DNA from 2 places in the Enterobacter chengduensis genome. Region 2 is predicted to be linked to the other one. Evidence: predicted binding sites of a transcription regulator. Region 2 holds the regulator's gene; the other holds the start of a gene.
What was found. Region 2 encodes PurR, which represses purine synthesis genes. Its sites were predicted from a motif close to CANGCAAACGTTTGCNTG; they were not measured.

Region 1: the regulator PurR is predicted to act here: its motif matches at 1,879-1,896, upstream of FY206_RS06145 (nucleoside-specific channel-forming protein Tsx).

Annotation. Positions count from the first base shown of each region.
Region 1 is NZ_CP043318.1:1,234,995-1,239,170, reverse strand. It holds gene ribD (bifunctional diaminohydroxyphosphoribosylaminopyrimidine deaminase/5-amino-6-(5-phosphoribosylamino)uracil reductase RibD) at 1-618, opposite strand, end outside; gene nrdR (transcriptional regulator NrdR) at 623-1,072, opposite strand; gene FY206_RS06150 (SadB/YajI family lipoprotein) at 1,225-1,764, shown strand; gene FY206_RS06145 (nucleoside-specific channel-forming protein Tsx) at 2,035-2,919, shown strand; gene FY206_RS06140 (helix-turn-helix transcriptional regulator) at 3,040-3,720, opposite strand; gene FY206_RS06135 (VOC family protein) at 3,735-4,100, opposite strand.
Region 2 is NZ_CP043318.1:2,216,069-2,220,244, reverse strand. It holds gene sodB (superoxide dismutase [Fe]) at 1-271, shown strand, start outside; gene FY206_RS10940 (MFS transporter) at 310-1,476, opposite strand; gene cydH (cytochrome bd-I oxidase subunit CydH) at 1,639-1,728, opposite strand; gene purR (HTH-type transcriptional repressor PurR) at 2,026-3,051, shown strand; gene punR (DNA-binding transcriptional activator PunR) at 3,069-3,980, opposite strand; gene punC (purine nucleoside transporter PunC) at 4,095-4,176, shown strand, end outside.

The sequences.
Region 1 (4,176 bases), 980 kb from region 2:
CACGGTCATGGCCGGATCGTCAGCCAGCACGGTTTCACTGCTGGTGAGGATAGCATGGCTTTGCGCGCGCAGACGTTGCACATCGCGCCTTGCCTGCGGCGACGTGATCCACTGGCTTTCGCCGTTCGCCATCGCCGTGCGACCATCCAGCGAGGCGCCCAGCTTGAGCTGTATATACGGAAATCCCGTGCGCATGCGCTTCAGGAAGCCTTTGTTGATCGCTTCCGCGTCCTGCATCATCAGCCCGTGGCTGACGTCGATGCCTTCCTGCTGCAGACGGTACAGACCGCGTCCGGCCACCTGCGGATTGGGATCCTGCATGGATGCCACCACGCGTGAAACCCCGGCCGCGATCAGCGCCTCACAGCACGGCGGCGTACGCCCGTGGTGGCTGCAGGGCTCCAGCGTGACGTAGGCGGTGGCGCCGCGCGCCTTCTCGCCGGCCATGCGTAAGGCATGAACCTCGGCATGCGGCTCGCCGGCACGGTAGTGGAAACCTTCCCCCACGATTTCGCCATCTTTGACGATAACACATCCCACGTTCGGGTTGGGATGGGTGGTAAAACGCCCGCGCTGCGCCAGCTTCATGGCTCGCGCCATGTAAATCTCATCCTGCATAAGCTTAATCCTGTAAGCGGGCGATCTCTTCGCCAAACTCTTTGATGTCTTCGAAGCTGCGGTAGACGGAGGCGAAGCGGATATAGGCGACCTTATCGAGCTTTTTCAGCTGTTCCATCACCAGGTTGCCGATCATTTTGCTTGGCACTTCACGTTCGCCCAGGCCACGAAGGTAAGATTTTATGTGGTTTAACGCCATCTCAACGTCATCCGCGCTAACGGGACGTTTTTCGAGGGCCTTGAGCATCCCGCTGCGCAGCTTCTCTTCGTTAAACGGCTCGCGCACATCGTTACTTTTTACCACGCGCGGCATGACCAGCTCTGCCACCTCAAAGGTCGTAAAACGCTCGTTACACACCAGACACTGCCGACGACGGCGCACGGATGACCCTTCGCCCACGAGACGAGAGTCGATGACTTTGGTATCCACAGCGGAGCAGAATGGGCAATGCATACGGTATCCCTGTTATCTGGTTAACTGATTTTCATTTTACCCTGATCTCGCCTGACAACAAAGGAAGAGCTTTTTGAGACAAAGGATCTATGTCTTAAACGATGATGCTGGCTACCATAAGTGCGATCCGTTATTTCAAGGAATTAAACGCAATGACAAGACGTTACCTGAAAATATTGCTGGTGGGGAGCCTGTTCACCCTTAGCGCCTGTGCACAGCAAACCGAAGTCCGTCAGATGAAACAGAGCGTGAATACGCTCAATACGGCAATGGACAAACTGAACAAAGAAACGGTGAAGATTACCCAGCAAAACGCGCTGAACGCCAAATCCAGCAGCGGGGTTTACCTGTTACCGGGTGCGAATACGCCTGCGCGCCTCAACAGCCAGGTTGGCACGCTGAAAATGTCGCTGGTGAATGTGGCGGCGAATGCAGATGGTACGCGCGCAACATTACGCATCCAGGGAGAATCCAACAATCCGCTCCCGGCCTTCAGCGGCACCGTCGAATGGGGCCAGATCCAGGGCACCACGGAGAATTACCAGGAGGTGAACGTGAAGAACCAGCTCTTCACCGCCCCGGCCAGCGTTTTAGCGCCGAGTGATGTGGATATTCCGCTGCAGTTAAGCGGCCTTACGCCGGAACAGTTAGGCTTTATCCGCATTCACGACATCCAACCCGCCGCGCAGTAAATCCTTCCTTCTGAGCGGAGTGAAATGTCACTCCGCTAACATTTACATTTCGTATGGATTGGCAACATAAATGATTGCCGCTACAATCCCGGCCGTTTAAAGTACGCAAACGTGAACGCAATCGATTACGCGTGTGAGAGATATGTGAAACAACACATATTTTTGTGAGCAGGGATTCCTATAATAGGCACCGCAGAAACACGAAATATTTAGAAACGCAATTCGCGCATTTTTCACTCCCGGAAGGGAATTTCAATCAGTGGCATGATTATGAAAAAAACATTACTCGCAGCTGGCGCCGTGCTGGCACTGTCTTCCTCTTTCACTGTTAACGCAGCGGAAAACGACAAACCACAATACCTCTCCGACTGGTGGCACCAGAGCGTTAACGTGGTCGGCAGCTACCACACCCGTTTCGGACCACAGATCCGCAACGATACCTACCTGGAGTACGAAGCGTTCGCCAAGAAAGACTGGTTTGATTTCTATGGCTATATGGATGCGCCGGTCTTCTTCGGCGGTAACACCGATGCGAAAGGTATCTGGAACCACGGTTCTCCGCTGTTTATGGAAATCGAACCGCGTTTCTCCATCGACAAGCTGACCGGCACTAGCCTGGCGTTTGGTCCGTTCAAAGAGTGGTACTTCGCGAACAACTACATCTACGACATGGGCCGCAACAAGTCCGGTCGCCAGAGCACCTGGTACATGGGTCTGGGTACGGACATCGACACTGGCCTGCCAATGAGCCTGTCTATGAACGTCTACGCGAAATATCAGTGGCAGAACTACGGCGCCGCGAACGAAAACGAGTGGGACGGCTACCGTTTCAAAGTGAAATACTTCGTGCCAATTACCCAGCTGTGGGGCGGTAACCTGAGCTATATCGGTTTCACCAACTTTGACTGGGGCTCAGACCTGGGCGATAACGACTTCCGTGACCTGAACGGCAGAAAAGCGCGTACCAACGATTCCATCGCGTCCAGCCACATCCTGGCGCTGAACTACGATCACTGGCACTACTCCGTGGTTGCGCGTTACTGGCACAACGGTGGCCAGTGGAACGACGACGCGAGCCTGAACTTCGGCAACGGCGATTTCAGCGTTCGTTCTACCGGCTGGGGTGGTTACCTGGTTGTGGGTTACAACTTCTAACCAGTGCGGGATTGTGCGGGCTGATGCCCTCACCCTGACCCTATCCCACAGGGATAGGGAACAAACACTAAAAACGGCAACGCACGTTGCCGTTTTGCTTTTACCTCGCCGCCCGGCTTTTTACTGCCTCACCTTGCGCAAAAAATCGGCCAACGACCTGTCCGCGCTCTCGCTGAACCGTCTCTCCGTCTGCGCAATATTGAGGCACCGGTCGAGCCGGAAACAGCGATAGTCATCGCGCCGCTCACACCACGCCGCCAGCAGCCAGCGCTCTCCCCAGAAGAACAGCCCCAGCGGCTGAACCTCGCGCTTAGAGAGCTGTCCGGCTTCGTCACGGTAATGCAACGCCAGCACCCGCTGGGCGGAAATTGCCTGGTGAATCCTGTCAAAATCGCTGCGGGAGTGGCTTTGCATGCAGAAATCCGGGGCGTAGATCCGCGCCTGCTCCGCCTTTCGACGACTCTCGTCGGGCAGAATCGCCAGCACCTTCTCCTGGGCCGATTCCAGCTCGCGCGACAGCGATTCCCCTCCCCAGGTTTTGAGCAGGCGAATGGCGACGATCAGCGCCTCTGACTCCTTATTTGTCAGCATCAAAGGCGGCAGATCAAAACCCGACATCAGCCGGTATCCGCTTCCCGCCTCACCTTCCACCGGCACGCCGGAAAGCGACAGGTCGCGGATATCGCGGTAGACCGTGCGCTCGGACACGCCAAGCCGCTCCGCCAGATGCGCTGCCGTTGTCAGACGCCTGCCCCGCAGGATCTGCACAATCTGAAACAAACGGTCAGCGCGTCGGGTCATCTCTTAATCCGCTCTCAGGCAGGTTGATGGAGGCCGACGCGGTTGCCCTCGCTGTCGGTAAACAATGCGATAGTGCCAATGCCCTGCGGCAGTTCCAGCGGGCCAAACACGCACTCGCCGCCCGCAGAGGCAATGCGATCGAGCGTGGCCGCCAGATTGTCAGTATGCAGGTAAATAATAGCGCCCTGCAGAGACGGTGTAACGCCGTCAAATTTTGCCAGCGCGCCGCCGGTGGCCGGATCCTCATGCGGGAAAACCGCCAGCTCCACGCAGTCCATTTTCTCGCGGCGCAGCGAGAGCTGCATCACCGGCTCATAAAAATTGATGGCGCGTTCCATATCCGAGACCGGAATTTCAAACCAGTTAATGACGCTTTTCATACATCCTCCTGCCTGTTGTTTGGGTTCAGAAGGAGTCTACGACAGGGCTCCTGACAGCATACTGTCAGGAGTGTTT
Region 2 (4,176 bases):
CGCGGACTTCAAAGCGAAGTTCACCGATGCCGCCATCAAGAACTTCGGCTCTGGCTGGACGTGGCTGGTTAAAGAGGCGGATGGCAAACTGGCTATCGTGTCCACCTCAAACGCGGGCACCCCGCTGACCACCAGCGCGAAGCCGCTGATGACCGTGGACGTATGGGAACACGCTTACTACATTGATTACCGCAACGCGCGCCCTAACTACCTGGAGCACTTCTGGGCACTGGTTAACTGGGAGTTTGTGGCGAAGAACTTCGCCGCGTAAGAGACACGCAGAAGGGTTCGCCCTTCTGCGTTTTTGGCTTAATCCGCAGCGCAGGCTGCTTCGGGCTGTTTACGACCCGACGTCATCACCAGCAGCAGGCCGAGCGCGGCAACGATCGCCCCCATCACCGGCACAAAGCTGTATCCCAGCCCTCCTGAAATCACGGCCCCACCGGCCGCCGCCCCGAGCGCATTGCCCAGGTTAAAGGCACCGATGTTGACCGACGACGAGAGCCCCGGCGCTTCATGCGCAACGCGCATTACGCGCATCTGCAGCGGCGGCACCACGGCAAAGGTGGCTGCGCCCCAGACAACCATCGCGATCGCGGCGCCGACTTCATTCCGCGCCAGCCAGGGAATTGCGATCATGATGACAATCAGCAGGGTTAAGAAACCCTTCAGCGTCCCGCTCACGGAACGGTCGGCAAATTTCCCACCGAGGTAGTTGCCGATCGAGAAGCCCACGCCAATCAGCACGAGCATCGCGGTAACAAAAAGAGGCGTTGCGCGGGTGATGTCATGCAATACCGGTGAAATATAGGTGTAGAGGGTAAACATCGCCCCTGCTCCCAGCACGGTGGTGAGCAGCGCGGAGAGCACCTGCGGGCGCATCAGCACCGACAGCTCTCTGCGCACGTCAGGACGTTCTCCCGCGCTGCCTTTCGGCAGGGAGAAGAACAGCGCCACCATCGCGACCACGCCCAGTCCGGCCGTCGCCAGGAAGGACATCCGCCAGCCAATGACCTCGCCCAGCCAGGTTGCCGCAGGCACCCCGCCGATGTTCGCGATGGTCAAGCCCATAAACATGGTTGCTACGGCACTCGCCTGCTTATGTTTAGGCACCACGCTGGCAGCAACGACCGACCCCAGCCCAAAGAACGCGCCGTGGTTAAGGCTGGTCAGAATGCGTGACAGCATCAGCGTGGTGTAGTCCGGCGAAATGGCCGAAAGCACGTTACCCAGGGTGAAGATGGCCATCAGGAATATCAGCGCATTGCGGCGCGCGCGGTGCGAAAGGAGAAGCGTCATCAGCGGCGCTCCTACCATCACGCCGATAGCGTAGGCGCTGATCAACATCCCGGCAGCAGGGATCGAAACGTCTACGCCCCGGGCGATAACGGGCAGTAGCCCCATCGGGGAGAATTCAGTGGTGCCAATCCCAAAAGCGCCAATCGCCAGGGCCAGCAGGGGAAAATTGATTTTCATGCGTCAACTCCGGATGCCGTGTCATGTGGTAACACAGAACAAAGAAGCAGAAAGCATGACATCAATCACAAAAAATGAGAAGTTAACAAAATGGCAAAAAATTTTTGCCTGAGAAGTAACAATCCGGGAAACTGGGAGGAGAAGGCTCTCCCCCCGCGTAAATCAGTGCAGCGCAGCCGTCAGACCCGCCGCGACAATCAGAGCCAGCACAACAACGGTGGTGAACAGCGAAAACTTCAGATCGGAACTCATCAATTTTTCTCCTTTTAATCCCCCCACGAAAAGTGAGCTTGCTCATTTTTGCACAGATTACGTCAAAAATCTTCCTGGATTTATACTGATAACCACTTTACCTCTTCCCCTTTTCATCAAGATAGGACAAAATTCCACGCTAAATTTATTAGCGTACCGGCCATTGACCCCCTCCTGACGTCCCGTGTCGTTTTCCCGGCGTGCCGCAATTCAACATTGCGAGATAAGGGTGAGAGAAGGCAAACGTTTACCTTCAAGTTTTTCAGGAGTTTAGGATATGGTCTGGAGTGACATTTAATGGCAACAATTAAAGACGTAGCAAAACGCGCAAACGTTTCCACTACAACCGTATCACATGTAATTAACAAAACCCGCTTTGTGGCGGAAGAGACGCGCAACGCCGTCTGGGCAGCGATCAAAGAGCTGCACTATTCGCCAAGTGCGGTTGCGCGCAGCCTCAAGGTTAATCACACCAAGTCCATTGGTTTGCTGGCGACCAGCAGTGAAGCGGCCTATTTTGCCGAGATCATTGAAGCGGTAGAAAAAAACTGCTTCCAGAAAGGCTATACCCTGATTCTGGGCAACGCGTGGAACAGCATTGAAAAACAGCGCGCCTACCTGTCGATGATGGCGCAAAAGCGCGTGGATGGCCTGCTGGTGATGTGTTCCGAGTACCCGGAATCCGTGCTGTCGATGCTCGAAGAGTATCGCCATATCCCGATGGTAGTGATGGACTGGGGTGAAGCGCGCGCGGACTTCACCGACTCCGTGATCGACAACGCCTTTGAAGGCGGCTATATGGCGGGCCGTTATCTGATCGAACGCGGCCACCGCGAGATTGGCGTGATCCCGGGTCCGCTGGAGCGCAACACCGGCGCGGGCCGTCTGGCCGGCTTTATGAAAGCGATGGAAGAAGCGCTGATTACCGTGCCGGAAAACTGGATCGTGCAGGGCGACTTTGAGCCGGAGTCAGGCTACCGCGCGATGCAGCAGATTGTCTCCCAGCAGCACCGTCCGACCGCCGTTTTCTGCGGGGGCGACATCATGGCCATGGGCGCGCTCTGTGCGGCCGACGAGCTGGGTCTGCGCGTGCCGCAGGATATTTCCGTGATCGGGTATGATAACGTGCGTAACGCGCGCTTCTTTACCCCGGCGCTGACCACCATTCACCAGCCGAAAGATTCGCTGGGTGAAACGGCCTTCAACATGCTGCTCGACAGGATCGTCAACAAACGTGAAGAGTCGCAGTCCATTGAGGTCCACCCGCGCCTGATTGAACGCCGTTCCGTTGCGGATGGTCCGTTCCGCGACTACCGTCGCTAATCCCTTTACGGGGCCAGCTATGCTGGCTCCCGTAACCATTCCCGGTTTAGCGTTTCGCTGTCGCCCAGATAATCCAGCAGCCAGGCCATCGCTGGCGAGACATCATTTTGCTGCCAGGTCAGGCAACATGCCGCATCCGGGAACGGATTCTCAAGCGTCAGCGCCACCCACTCTCCGGTATCGATGCGCGGACGCGCAAAATGAACGGGCACCATCGCGACGCACAGCCCGGCGCTGAGGCACGTCGCCGACGATTCCCAGTCAGGCGCCACCACCCGCCGCTGGTTGTCCAGCAGCCAGGTGATACGCTTGGGCAATGAACGGGAGGTATCCTCCAGCACCAGCGACGGCCAGTTGCGCAACGTATCGTCGCTCAGTGGCCCTTCCATCGCCGCCAGCGGGTGATCGCGTGCCACCACGCATTTCCAGCTCAGCATCCCCATATCGCGGAAGGCGTAACGTCCCCCGACCGGGATCGCCTGCGTGGCGCCAATCGCCATCTCCACCCTGCCGTCCGCCAGCGCGTCCCATACGCCGTTGAACACCTCCTGGGAGACCCGCAGCTCGACGTCAGAAAAATGGCGATAGAAATCGACGATCATTTGCCGGGTGCGCTCGGGCTTCACGATGTTATCCACCGCGATGGAGAGATGTCCCCGCCAGCCGTTGGCGATCTGCTGGCACTGCTCGCGGGTGATCTGCATTTTTTTGATAACAGAACGCCCTTCCTTCAAAAACCACGCGCCTGCGGGCGTCAATTCCACGTCGCGATGCCGCCGTTCAAACAGCGGAACCGCCAGCCACTCCTCCAGCTGACGCACCGTGTAGCTGATTGCCGAAGGGACGCGGTGCAGCTCCTGCGCCGCACCGCTAAAGCTGCCGTTGCGCGCGACAGCATCGACCACTTCAAGAGAATAATCTGACCACATTTTCTGCCTGCAAAAAATTTGAATGCACCCGCCAAATATTAGCGTTTCACAAGCCGCTTTGCACTCCCTACACTCTGCGCCAACGTACACCTGCCTCCTCAGGAGAATAGAAGAATGCAACCCAGGAAAGGATTTTTAGTCTGGCTCGGCGGCTTAAGCGTGCTGGGCTTTTTGGCCACCGACATGTACCTGCCGG